3 linked regions of the Spartinivicinus marinus genome follow. The protein of the gene in region 2 interacts with the protein of the main gene of each other region in a pairwise test. Links are inferred from orthologs where the notes say so. Each region holds a gene or a part of one and is shown on either strand. Other genes may lie near its edges.

What was found.
Region 1: the proteins of OQE68_RS19110 (region 2) and mrcB interact in binary tests that used the Escherichia coli proteins (3 or more experiments, as listed by UniProt). The link is inferred for Spartinivicinus marinus from one-to-one orthologs.
Region 3: the proteins of OQE68_RS19110 (region 2) and mtgA interact in binary tests that used the Escherichia coli proteins (3 or more experiments, as listed by UniProt). The link is inferred for Spartinivicinus marinus from one-to-one orthologs.

Annotation. Positions count from the first base shown.
Region 1 is NZ_JAPJZK010000001.1:1,951,203-1,955,589, forward strand. What follows is about bases 1-3,077. They hold mrcB (penicillin-binding protein 1B), read right to left. Parts: upstream 2,681-3,077; coding sequence 320-2,680; downstream 1-319. Other genes in these bases: OQE68_RS08875 (tetratricopeptide repeat protein), read right to left, coding at 1-304. Also shown: OQE68_RS08885 (TfoX/Sxy family protein), read left to right, coding at 3,278-3,553; OQE68_RS08890 (Crp/Fnr family transcriptional regulator), read left to right, coding at 3,586-4,387. UniProt on the Escherichia coli protein: Cell wall formation. Synthesis of cross-linked peptidoglycan from the lipid intermediates.
Region 2 is NZ_JAPJZK010000001.1:4,257,604-4,262,376, forward strand. The notes cover bases 1-2,981. They hold OQE68_RS19110 (peptidoglycan D,D-transpeptidase FtsI family protein), read left to right. Parts: upstream 1-626; coding sequence 627-2,336; downstream 2,337-2,981. Other genes in these bases: rsmH (16S rRNA (cytosine(1402)-N(4))-methyltransferase RsmH), read left to right, coding at 1-315; ftsL (cell division protein FtsL), read left to right, coding at 349-630; OQE68_RS19115 (UDP-N-acetylmuramoyl-L-alanyl-D-glutamate--2,6-diaminopimelate ligase), read left to right, coding at 2,333-2,981. In the rest of the region: more of OQE68_RS19115, read left to right, coding at 2,982-3,895; OQE68_RS19120 (UDP-N-acetylmuramoyl-tripeptide--D-alanyl-D-alanine ligase), read left to right, coding at 3,888-4,773. UniProt on the Escherichia coli protein: Essential cell division protein that catalyzes cross-linking of the peptidoglycan cell wall at the division septum. Required for localization of FtsN.
Region 3 is NZ_JAPJZK010000001.1:1,614,600-1,618,792, forward strand. What follows is about bases 1,311-4,193. They hold mtgA (monofunctional biosynthetic peptidoglycan transglycosylase), read left to right. Parts: upstream 1,311-2,317; coding sequence 2,318-3,070; downstream 3,071-4,193. Other genes in these bases: OQE68_RS07465 (NAD(P)/FAD-dependent oxidoreductase), read right to left, coding at 1,311-2,007; OQE68_RS07475 (helix-turn-helix domain-containing protein), read left to right, coding at 3,297-4,031; OQE68_RS07480 (hypothetical protein), read left to right, coding at 4,012-4,193. Outside these bases: OQE68_RS07460 (TFIIB-type zinc ribbon-containing protein), read left to right, coding at 34-591; more of OQE68_RS07465, read right to left, coding at 679-1,310. UniProt on the Escherichia coli protein: Peptidoglycan polymerase that catalyzes glycan chain elongation from lipid-linked precursors. May play a role in peptidoglycan assembly during cell division in collaboration with other cell division proteins.

The DNA of each region.
Region 1 (4,387 bases), 2.3 Mb from region 2 along the record:
GACGAGCAGCGGGATTGTTGCTCACTCCAGAGTCTGGGTAATCAGGTGTTACATAAGCATATTGATCTTGATTTTCTTGGCGAGGTTGAGTCACTACCTGAGGCTGACGATATTCAGGACGAGCAGCAGGGGCCGGAGCAACATCCACCACTTCAGGCCGCATATCCCGACCAGGGTCTTGTGATGATGGAATATATGCGTGCTGTACACAGCCAGTTAATACAGCCAGCATTCCGCCAATAATTGCTGGTTTAAACCACGATGTTTTAAGCTGAAACTGAAATATGCTTGTTTGTTGAAACACTATCATTGCCCCCGACTAGCGAAACAGAGTTCTGAACCAATCTACCACCTTAGACCCTCTCCTTTGAGGTTGGTGACGAATAATGCAGGAAGATTCTTCCTGAGGCTCAGAGCCTTTAATAAATGGTAAGTAACGTGCACCTGCACAAGACTCATTGGCAAGCATGCCACTAATTTCATCTACCCATACATAACGAACCTGGTCAGGCACTTTTGGTCGCAGTGACTTAGGGTTTACATTAAACATAAAGTCTGTCCAAACCCTTAATGCACCACTACTACCTGTTACTGGTGTTGGTTTATTATCATCATGCCCCATCCAGACAACTGCTAAGTAGTCCTCAGAATAGCCAGCAAACCAACTATCTCTTTGCTCATTACTGGTGCCAGTTTTACCTGCAACACGCACTTTGTTGTTTAACAACCGGTAGGCTCTTCTACCAGTTCCCTCTCGCATAACCTCTTGCATTGCATATTGTAGTAGGTGTACATATTCACTAGGAATAACTTGCTGTATAGCCAGCGGGTAACGCTGCAGTGGTTTGCCTTCAGCATCCAAAACAGCTCGTATCGTCCTGAGTGGTACTTTAAAGCCCCCCCCTGCTAGAGTTTGATAAACAGTAGCTACATCCACAGGCGACATGGCTACAGCACCTAACAGTGAAGAGGGATAGGCAGGAAACTCCTGATCAGCCCCCATTATTTTAAGTAACTGTAGTATTTTTTCCACGCCTACAGTCAGCCCTATATTCGCTGTTGCCAAGTTATAGGATTTAGCCAAAGCCTCATGTAAGGGCACTGCACCATGGCTTTTATGATCAAAGTTGTTTGGCTCCCACAACTGACCATCCTGAGTTTTAATGCTGACTTTGCTGTCATCCACAAAAGTAGCCAAAGTATACTGTTCAGGTTGTGTCAGCGCAGATAAGAACACTACTGGCTTAATTAAAGAGCCAATATGGCGCTGGGCATCTACTGCTCGGTTAAATCCTGTATAACCTGCCTTACGATCACCAATTACTGCCAGCACATCACCGCTACCTGGTGCTGTAACCACCATAGCACCTTGTAACGCTTTATGCTTTTCATTAGATTTTCTGATTTTTTTCAGGGTTTCAGTCAGGCTTTTTTGAGCTTGCTGCTGAACGATAGGGTCGAGGTTTGTAAAGATTCTCAGCCCTTGAGAAGTTAGGTTATCTTCATCATAGTCACGCTTTAACTGTCTTTTAACCAGGTCAAGGTAAGCATAATAGTGGTTCATTTGTACCTTGCTATGCTTCACCACGCCTAAAGGTTTCTGCTTAGCCTGGTTTGCTTCCTGCTCAGTAATTACCCCTTGTTGCGCCATTACTTTTAGCACCAGGTTACGACGCTTAAGGGCATTTTTAGGTTTACGGCGGGGGTTGTATTGAGAAGGACCTTTAATCATGCCAACTAACAGAGCAACCTTCTCAACTGACAGCTCATTAATAGGCTGACCGAAAAAAAACTGGCTGGCTAAGCCAAATCCATGAATAGCGCGATTACCTTGCTGACCTAAAAACACTTCGTTGATATAAGTTTCGAGTATTTCATCTTTGTCGTAATGAAAATCTAATAAACCAGCCATAATAGCTTCATTGGCTTTTCTTTTCAGGCTACGCTCATTCGACAAATATAAATTTTTTACTAACTGTTGAGTTAAAGTTGATCCACCTTGAACAGCTCTTCCTGTTTTAAAATTGATATAAAATGCTCTAATAATTGACTTGGGTGACACGCCCCAATGGTCATAATAATTTCTGTCTTCTACCGCTAATAAAGTAGGAATAAAAGTTTCAGGTAACTGATCCAATTTGGTTAACAAGCGGTCTTCATTTGAGGCAGGGTAAATGCCACCAATTAACTGTGGCTCTAGGCGTGCTAAAGCTTCTTGGCCCGTTTGATCTACTACCTTTTTAATTTGTTTATTTTGAAAAGTAATTTTTAGCAGAGCTGACTCTTCATAGCCATCATCAAACTGAAACCCTCTGGTTTTTACAGTGACTGTATTGCCTTTTTGATGGAACTGTCCCGCACGCTCAACATAGCTAACAGGCTGATAACCAAGCTGATCCAGCTGTTGCGTCAGCTGCTTCGCGTTAATTCTTCTAGTGGAGAATAACTCCAATGGCTGAGCATAGACTTTTGCAGGAATTGCCCACTTTTTGCCTTCAAACCTGTCTGTTACTTCAATATCTAGCTTGCTGGCATAACCGGCAAATAGAACACCACCAATGACTAACAACACAGCTGTTAGCTTAAATAGCTTCTTCCAAAAGCCTCCTTTTTTGGCCTTTCCATTTGACTTCTTACTTTTGTTGGCTGGCTGCCTGCCAGTGCGAATACGTTCAGTCATGTGTTTATGTTTTTTCCTAAAGACCGTCAGACTGCAATCAGATATTAATGCTTAGAAGCTTTTCGATAGCTCAGATACTTTACTGGCTAATTTGTCAGCACAATAAACGAGTCTAGTTATGCTGATAATAAGGTTTGTTACTTACATGATATGTTTGGTTCACATAACACCCTGGCTACTCACTACTTCAAAGCGAAGCACTTATATTTTTCTTGCGTCAGTTGTCTTACAAAATAGTTGGCTAAAGTGTATTCGATTAGGCTGCTGATTTTCAGAGCAAACCAACAATTTGAGGGAAATTTCTCACTTTTTAAGTGTACGGCAACTAGTGGTAGTCCTCTTAGAGAGGCTTTTAGACTGGCTATCAAAAAAGACCAAGGCTGAAAACTCAACAGGTTTACACTGATATGTAACTGAGTCACATCAAGCGATGCCCAGACCATACAATAAAAATTTAGCCGAGTTTCTGATCAATTATCATACAAGGCACAATAATCAGCTATTATTTATATCAAGGTGGCAAACTCGATGATGAATGATATGAAGTTTTGTTGTCACCTGAGCAACTTGGTATTTTCAGAGGGCAAGGACTCGAAGATGGCAACAGATTTAATCGAGCTGAAAAACCTAGGGAAAACATCCGTTCAATGGCTTAATGCCGTTGGCATTAGAGACCGCGAAACACTAGAGCAAATTGGTGCCGTGGAAGCCTATTGCAAAATTAAAACACGCGGATTCAAAGTATCTAAAGTGTTGTTATATGCACTAGAAGGTGCTCTACTCAATGCGCACTGGAACCAGCTTGACCCGTCATTAAAAGAAAGGTTGATACGGGAAGCAGAGGCCAAAGAACCCAGTGCAGTCAGCCAGTAAACATGGCTTATTGTTAATTTAAGGCTACAACCATGTACTTGGTGGGAGAGCAATTCCCCTATATCAGTGAAGTCATTTCAGAGCTGCAGCTAATCCCTGCCCAGCTTGTTAATGGACTGCCCAGCGAGGCAGCCAATATCTATTTAGACTCCGTTGCTGACCTTTATACTCAGCATGATCCTGACCAAGTTTTTTTAATTTGCGAGGGAAAGCTCGCAGGTTCGATTAATCAGCGTGAAGTTTTTTACATGCAAGAGGGTGACATCGTCGGGTTAAGACAAGGCTTTAACCTGCCAAAATGTAAATACAGCAGTAAAGACCCTATTGAGCTGATTCCTTATGATCGCAAGGCTTTTTTTGAACACATTCAGGCCGACCCAGCCAGACAGACTTTGCTTACTAAATATCTGGTTGGTTATGCAGCTGTATTAGCTGATGGGTTATCTCGACTCACCCCATATAGTGATAAACCTGCAACTGGTTTTCTCCAAGCAAAAGCAGGAGACACTATTATTAGTGAAGGTGAGCAAGCCGACCACGTTTTTATCTTGATGACAGGACGCGCCGAAGTTTATGTACGTGGAGTAAAAGTAGGCAACATTTATCAGGATGAGATCTTTGGTGCCATGGCTATGTTTACTCAAGAAAAACGCTCAGCAACTGTGATCGCCAAAGATGACTGCACCCTAACGGCCGTACCTAAAGACCAGTTTATTAACCTCATTCAAACTCATCCCAGGGTTTGCCTTAACCTGATGGAAAATATGGCCAGGCGAATCAACGCACTCAACCAAAAACTAGTTTCACCAGACTCAAATGACTCTGCCAGCTCGG
Region 2 (4,773 bases):
CAGGCAATTCGGATTCACATCAATAATGAGTTGGGTGATCTTGAGGCGGTTTTGGATGCTGCGTTGGAGGTGTTAAAGCCTGGTGGTCGATTGGTGGTGATAAGCTTTCATTCGCTGGAGGACCGTATTGTCAAGCGCTTCATTAAGAAGCATGTAAAAGGTGATGAATTACCACCAGGGTTACCAGTGACGGCTGATCAACTGAATCAGCGACTTAAGGCAGTGGGGAAAGCAGTCAAACCTTCAGGTCGGGAGGTTGATGGTAATGTGCGTTCCCGTAGTTCCATTATGCGGGTAGCAGAGAAGCTTAAGTAACGTTGAGCGGGTAAACATTGGGGTGAGGCTTCCATGCAATTAACGGTTTCAAAGCCAGTGGTCGGATTAAGCCTGTTATTTATGTTGGTAGTGATGTCCGCGCTAGCAGTGGTGTATGTCTCTCACTTAAATCGACAGCAGTTTAACTTGCTGCAGGCGGAGCTGACATTGCAGTCTGAAGCACAAGTGAAGTGGGGGCAGCTGTTATTGCAGCATAGTACGCTCACTACCCCTAGTCGGCTGGACAAAATTGCTACAGGCAAGCTTGCCATGCATATTCCATCAAGCGAGGAAATGGTGATCGTTAAACCATGAGCCAGTTAAACACTCAGGTGCCAGTTTGGCGCTTTCGACTTATTGTAACTGTGCTGGTAGTGGCCTCTGCGCTAGTGGGGTGGCGCATTATTGACTTGCAGGTTATTGACCGTCATTTCCTGCAAAATGAAGGGGCGAAACGAGTAGTTCGTCACTCTGAAGTGGCTGCAACCCGAGGGATTATCTTTGATCGTAATGGTGAGCCGCTGGCTGTTAGCACGCCTGTTGTTACCATTTGGGGAAACCCAAAAGAGCTGAGCCAAACAAAGGCTCAATGGCCTGTCATTGCCAAGCACTTAGGAGTTAGCTCAAGCTACTTTGCCAAGAAAGTGAATGATAACCGTTCAAAGGAGTTTATTTACCTTAAACGACACATGCGTCCTAAGTTGGCTCAGCAACTGTTAGCTGAAAAAGTGAGGGGGATTTATGGTATTGATGAATTTAAACGCTACTACCCGGCAGGTAGAGTGGCAGCCCATATTGTGGGGTTTACCAATATTGATGGTAAAGGCCAGGAAGGAATTGAGTTAGCTTTTGATCATTGGCTAACAGGTAAGCCAGGCCAGGTTCGTTTGTATAAAGATAGAAAAGGACGACTAGTTAGAAGTGCTGAACTGATTAAAAGTGCTCAGCCTGGTAAAGAGCTGTATTTAAGCATTGACCTTCGTGTACAAAACCTAGCGTATCGGGAGTTGGCAAAAGCGGTTAAACGGAATAATGCCTCAGGCGGTACTCTGGTGATATTGGATGTGCAAACAGGGGAAATCTTGGCGATGGTCAATCAGCCCGTATACAACCCCAACAACCGTCGCCGGGTTCGGGCGGGGGCTATTCGTAATCGAGCCATGACCGATATTTTTGAGCCAGGCTCAACACTTAAACCTTTTACCATTGCTGCTGCGCTGGAAACCGGTGAGTTCACATCATCTTCTCTGATTGATACCAGTCCTGGCTATATGATGGTTGGGCGTAAAACAATAAAAGATCACCGCAATTATGGGGTGATTGACATCACCACGGTATTAAAAAAATCCAGCAATATCGGCATGACCAAAATTATTCAGCAAGTGACGGCGCCAACAGTCGCTTCACTGTTACATCGAATGGGGTTTGGGATTGACACTGGTACGGGTTTTCCGGGTGAGAGCACAGGCCTGTTACCTTTGCGCAGTCAATGGCGGGCAACTGAGGAGGCTACCTTATCCTATGGCTATGGTATGGCAGTGACTGCTGTGCAGTTAACCCAAGCCTATGGTGTGTTAGCGAATAGAGGAAAAAAAGTACCGACCACTTTATTGAGACTGGATGAGCAGCCGGAAGCCTCGCAGGTTATTCCCGGTAAAGTAGCACATGATGTTGTAAAAATGCTGACCAGTGTTGTGGAAAAAGGTGGTACGGGTACCCAGGGGGCAATTGATGCCTATCAGGTGGCAGGTAAAACTGGGACAGCGCGCATTGCTGAAGCAGGAGGATATTCAGAGAAAAAACACCACTCGGTGTTTAGTGGTTTGGCACCAGCTGGCAATCCAAGGCTGGCTGCTGTGGTGATGATAGATAACCCCAAAAATAAAAAATATTACGGCGGTGAGGTGGCAGCCCCTGTTTTTTCAAAAGTGGTGGCTGGTTCCTTACAGCTATTAGGGGTATCACCGGATAATTCGGCACGTTTGGCCAAGCGTGGTCGTGACAGGAGTAACAACACATGACAACAAAGCGGGATGACCAATCAATGCTGAAGTTGCCAATAATGCCACTTTCTCGGTTGCTGGCTGCTATCGGTCAAGCCCAAACTGGGTTTGACCCTATTATTTCAGGTGTTGCCATCGACAGCCGGCAAGTGAAACCTGGTGATTTATTTATTGCCATGCAAGGTTATCAAGTAGATGGACGCCGTTTTATTGCGGATGCCTTTGGCCAAGGAGCCGCTGCTGTTTTAGCCGAACAGTCTGGTCAATCAATGTCAGGTCAACAGGTATTAGGCCAACAAGCTGTAATCGAAGTGCCGCAATTGAATAAGCAGCTGGGAAAACTACTTAATGAATATTTTGGTTATGTGACTAACCAGATCAATATCCTGGGTATTACCGGCACCAATGGTAAAACATCTTGTAGCCAGTTTGCTCGTCAACTGCTGAATAAATTAAACATCAATTGTGGTGTGGTGGGAACACTTGGGTATGGCACTACTGACTCTTTAATTCCATTAGTAAACACTACACCTGATGCATTGCAACTACATCAATTTATTTATCAGCTAGTTAACCAGCAAGTACCGTATTTAGCGATGGAAGTTTCATCCCATGGTCTAGCTCAAGGCCGGGTTGAGAGTATTGCTTTTGATGTGGCGATTTTTACTAATTTAACCCGAGACCATTTGGACTATCACCAGACAATGGAAGATTATGCAGCAGCAAAAGCTCAATTATTTTCCAATATTGCTTTGCAACATGCAGTGATTAATCAGGATGATCCTTATGCAGAACAAATGTTGGCGGCTTGTCATCCTGCCTGCCAGCGCTGGCAATATAGCTTGCAAAATACCCGTGCAGATGTGGTTGCCAGTCAAATTCGCTATTTAAATGATGGTATTGTGGCAGTAATTGAAAGCCCTTGGGGCAAAGGGGAAATACACATTTCCTTACTGGGGCATTTTAATTTATCTAATGTGTTGGCAGTCATTACTGGCTTAGCTGCTAATGGTATTGAGTTTAATCGTTTGCTTGATGCGGCTGAAACACTTAAACCTGTGACAGGTAGACTACAAACTGTAAAAAGTGCTGAAGACACCAATGAAAAAAAACAGGGAACAGATAAGCCAGCAGTGGTAGTGGATTATGCTCATACGCCAGATGCATTGGTCCAATTACTGAAAGCGGTTCGCTTACATAGTAATCAGAAAATCATTTGTGTATTTGGTTGTGGTGGGGACCGAGATAAAGGAAAACGCCCCGAAATGGCGCAGGCTGCTTATGAGTATGCTGATCATCTGGTTATTACATCGGATAACCCCCGTACGGAAAACCCTAAAGCTATTTTAGATGATATTTGTCAGGGCCTACCTACTGCCCCAGAGTTACCCATTGACATTATCGAAGATAGAAGAGAAGCCATTCAGGGTGCCATTGAATTAGCTAAAGCCAATGATATTGTGGTTATTGCCGGAAAGGGTCATGAAAATTACCAGGAAATAATGGGCAAACGACTACCTTTTAGCGATTTTGAGCAGGCTACACAAGCATTATTACATTGGAGTAGCCATGATTAAGCGTAATCAACTCAGTACTATTCATCGTCTAATACCTGGTAGCCAGTTACTAGGTGATGACCAAGCTTTTTCTAGTTTAAGTATTGATACTCGTACTATTCAGCCAGATGAATTATTTATTGCTTTAAAAGGCCCACACTTTGATGGCCATGATTATATTGCAATAGCTAAACAACAAGGGGCTGTTGCTGCCGTTGTTGAAAAACCCATGGGTGCTGAAAAAACAGGGGGAAAACTTATTTCTCAGCTCGTTGTTGAGGATAGCCGAATAGCCTTAGGACTGATTGGTCAAATTAACCGTGAAGATTTCTCGGGGCCTTTAGTGGCATTAACAGGGAGTAGTGGTAAAACCACGGTTAAAGAAATGCTAGCGGCTATTTTTAAACAACAAGGCCCTACGTTATCTACTGCTGGTAATTTAAATAATGATTTAGGCGCTCCGCTAACGTTAAGTCGTTTAACGGCGGAACACCGGTATGCGGTTATTGAGCTTGGCGCTAATACTATAGGAGAAATTGCTTACACGAGTCGATTAAGTCAGCCTACGATATGCCTGATTAATAATGTTATGGCCGCTCATTTAGAAGGGTTTGGCTCGTTAGAAAATACCGCGCAAGCTAAGGGTGAAATTACCCAAGGGTTAGTGAATAACGGTACTGCAATATTTAATGCAGACGATCAGTTTTTTGATTATTGGAAAACACTGTTATCAGGCAATCAAAAATTATTAAGTTTCAGTGTTACAAATACTGAAGCAAATGTATATGCAACTCATGTTGAGCTTATTGATCAGGGATTTCAGTTCAAAATACATCTACTGGATCACTGTTTTAGCGTAACGCTTCCCTTACCAGGACGGCATAATATCGCAAATGCTC
Region 3 (4,193 bases), 2.6 Mb from region 2 along the record:
GTTACACAACAAGACCCAAAAGGTGTACACAAGATGAAATGTACAAAATGCAAACAAGGCTTTCTTACACCTATCAAACTTGAACCTACTTTCCCCTGCCTTGAATGTAGCGAGTGTCAAGGCCATTGGTTGTATTTGGAAGACTATCTTCGTTGGTTAGAGCAATCTTCTACTGAGGAAACACTTGAATCACAAGTAAATGAGCACATAGAAGTTGATGACAGCAAACAAGCTTTATTATGCCCCGAAACGGGCCGTATCATGCTCAAATACAGAATTTCTGCCGATAATTCCCATAAAGTTGACTTAAGCCCTGAAGTCAATGGTATTTGGTTGGATAAAGGTGAGTGGACCTTATTAAAAAATGAAGGGCTAGCCCGGAAATTAAACCAAATTTTTACAGAACCCTGGCAGCGTAAAATTCGAGAAGAAACAGCTCAACGTAATTTTGCAGACCAATATCAAAATACGTTTGGTGAAGCTGATTATGAAGAGCTCAAGCATATGCGAGAATGGCTCAATAGCAAAAAAAACAAACAATCTATGATTGCTTATTTATTAGCAGAAAACCCTTATTCAGCCCTACATTAAATTCGTACTACCCCTAAAGTACTACCCCTAAAGTACTACCCCTAAAGTACTACCCCTAAAAATAAGGGGTAGACCGATTATTTTTTCTCAGTGCAATTTAAGCCTTGGTCTTAACACCTTATTAAGTTTGTCACTTAACCAATAAAGTACGGTTAAAAAATGTCCATGCAAGCTACTTTGATGCATTCGATAAAGCATTTGATATGACCAGCGGGCAAGAATCCCCTCTAACATCAGCGAGCCTTTCAATAGCCCTCCCATGAGCTGCCCAACAGCCCCATAGCGACTAAATGAAACCAAAGAGCCATGATCTTTAAAACAAAAGTCGGCATAGTTATTAACCTTATCTACCGAACTTTGGTTTGTTATCAAATGGGTAATAGCTTTCGATAAATAAACTGCCTGTTGATATGCTACCTGGGCTCTGGGTGCTAAAGGACGTGCACCTTCTTGTAAAATGCACTCTGCACAATCGCCTAATGCAAAGATGCTTGAGTCTTGCTTAGTTTGTAAATTAGGCATTACTTGTAGTTGGTTGAGTCGATTGGCAGTTAAGCCTTCAATCGAGGCTAAAATTTCAGGAGCTTTTACGCCAGCCGCCCAAATAAGTAAATCACCTTCAACCAGATTACCATTACCTAGAGCCACTCCTTGTTGGGTCACTTTGACCACTGACTCGCCAGAAACGATATTCACAGACAGCTTTGCCAATTCATGTTCAGCAGCGTGACTAATTCGTTCTGGTAGTGCAGGCAATATTCTAGGAGCCCCCTCAATAATGGTTATGTTTACTCTATCAACAGGAACCTGTTGATTATTATAGTGAGCCAGCTCAAAGGCTGCGTGTCTTAACTCTGCGGCTAGCTCAACTCCTGTAGCACCAGCCCCAACAATGACAACACTTAGTGGCTTATTCGGGTCCTGCTCTAACTGGTTATAGTGCCTGAGAAAAAGATGATGAAACCGCTTAGCCTGATAGAAACTATCCAGGGTTTTACAGTTCTCTGCTACCCCTTCAATTCCAAAATTATTGCTGTTACTACCAATAGCAATGACCAAGTAGTCATAGTCTATTTCTCTAGCAGGCAGAATTTCTTCTCCTTCAGAATCTAATAAAGGCGCTATAGATACCTGCTTGTTTGTTCGATTAACTCCGATTAGCTTACCTTGCACAAACAAATAATGGTTTCGCTTAGCATGAGCTTTGTAGCTTACTTCATTTGCTGTATAGTCAATAGATCCTGCAGCCACCTCATGCAATAAAGGTTTCCACAAATGGGTTTCAGCTTGATCTACCACGGTAATTCTAGCTAGCTGCTTTTTACCTAATTTTTTACCAAGGCGAGTTGCTAACACCAACCCCCCGGCACCACCACCAATCACAACAATATGGGGTACAGTCTTGCCACCATTCATTAAGTTAACCTCATAAGTCCAAAAAATTTAAGTAATTCGGATGGTAACGCAAGCCAATAAAATTCAGTAGTTTAATAATGGATAAAAGACTTAATAAATATAATTAATATGTATTTTAAATAATCAACATATTTCGTTAAACTGACGGTTATATTTTTCCTTCCTTAAATAGTCGTATAAATACGCATCTCCAATCACTAACCAATCTTGTAGGCTATTTACAGTCAAAGCAAATAATAGATAAATAACGAACTTCCCTTCAGAGGATAAGTCTTACCAACTTTTAGCTGTTTTAGCTGTGGAGTACTAAGTGGCCAAAAAAAAGCCATCAAAAACAAAGAAATCCTGGTTATCACTAGCTCTAACAAAAGTAAGACGATTCTGTTTAAAACTGGTCGTTTTTTTACTGGGTGTCAGCTTTAGCATAACTGTTATGTTACGTTGGCTCGACCCACCTACAACCGCTTATATGATCCAACGCAAATTAGGTGTAAACCTACCAGGGCCTGCCTGCCAGAGTATTTCTTACCAATGGCAGAACTGGCAAAATATTTCACCAGAACTAGCTTTAGCTGTAATTGCAGCCGAAGATCAACGTTTTCCTGAGCACCTAGGCTTTGACTTTAGAGCTATCCAGCAGGCAATCAAAGATGGCATAAGCACCGAACGGTTACGTGGTGGTAGCACTATTAGTCAACAACTAACCAAAAACTTGTTTCTTTGGCCTGAGCGTAGCTTACTGCGAAAAGGCCTGGAAGTTTACTTCACTGCTCTTATCGAGCTAACCTGGCCCAAACAACGTATTCTTGAAGTGTACTTAAATACTATCCAGTTTGACTCTTGCACTTTTGGCGTTGAAGCGGCCAGCGATGCCTTCTTTAATCGATCAGCCAGCCAGATTACCCGCCCTCAAGCTGCATTGATGGCCGCTGTACTACCAGCACCTCACAGATTAAAAGTGACCCGCCCAACTCAATACCTCCGACGAAAGCAGTCCTGGATAGTGCGCCAAATAAAACAACTCGGTGGTAAGCATTTTTTAGCTCAAATAACAAACAGCTAGCTATGCCCTGACTCGTAAGCCCGACTATTGCTTAATGTTGATTGTAAGGTATTATATTTTAATACTTCCGCTAAAAAAGAAAGCTGAGCTAGTGCTCCAAATCGTTAGCTGCAAGCCTTGTTCTGTAGGACTGGCGTACTTAATTCAAGGAAGTGTTACACCACACCTATCAATCTACTTAAAGGGAGTCACTCAAGTGTCTCTTATTTACAGGATGCAACTCTAGATGTCTCAAATTAACGAAATTATTGCAACCCTGAAAAAAACTTTAAAAGCCCATGGCTTAACTTACGCCGATGTTGCAGCGCACCTTCACTTATCTGAAGCAAGTGTTAAGCGATTATTTGCAAGTAAACAGTTTTCCTTGGATCGATTAGAATCTGTCTGTCAAATGATGAATATGGAGATAGTTGACCTAATCAGTCAAATGAAACAGCTTAAACAAGCGCCAGAAGCACTAACTGCCGAACAAGAAACCAAATTAGTATCTGATATCAAACTATTACTGGTTGCTATTTGTGTATTAAACCACTGGCGATTTGAAGATATCTTAAACGAGTATAAATACACTGAAGCTGAGCTAATTCAATTATTGGCAAAACTAGACAAACTCGGAATTATTGAATTACTACCAAAAAATAAAATAAAACTATTAGTGGATAGTAATTTTTCATGGCTAGAAAATGGCCCAATAAAACAGTTCTTTCTCAAACATGTTAAAAGCGACTTTTTTAACGACCAGTTTGACAAGCCCAATGAACTACTGCTGTCAGTTAATGGCATGCTAAGCCAAGGGTCTATTTCTATATTGCAAAAAAAACTCTCTCAAATTGCTAATGAGTTCACCACCCTTCACCATGAAGATCTAAAGTATCCATTAGCAAAACGTGAAGGTACTTGCTTGGTAATAGCAATGCGGCCATGGGAGCTTGAGGTTTTTCATGCTTATCGAAGAATATAACTCTCCTGCTACAGCCTCAAAACATAGTAGCAAGTATTGTTGGCTTAGTGCCCTAGCTGCTACAACTTTAGTATTTTGCTTATTTTTTTCTCGCCTTGGCCTAGCTGATGGCTATCAGCATTTACTTGAACTCAGCAGCAACCCTGATGTCACTATCGCCCC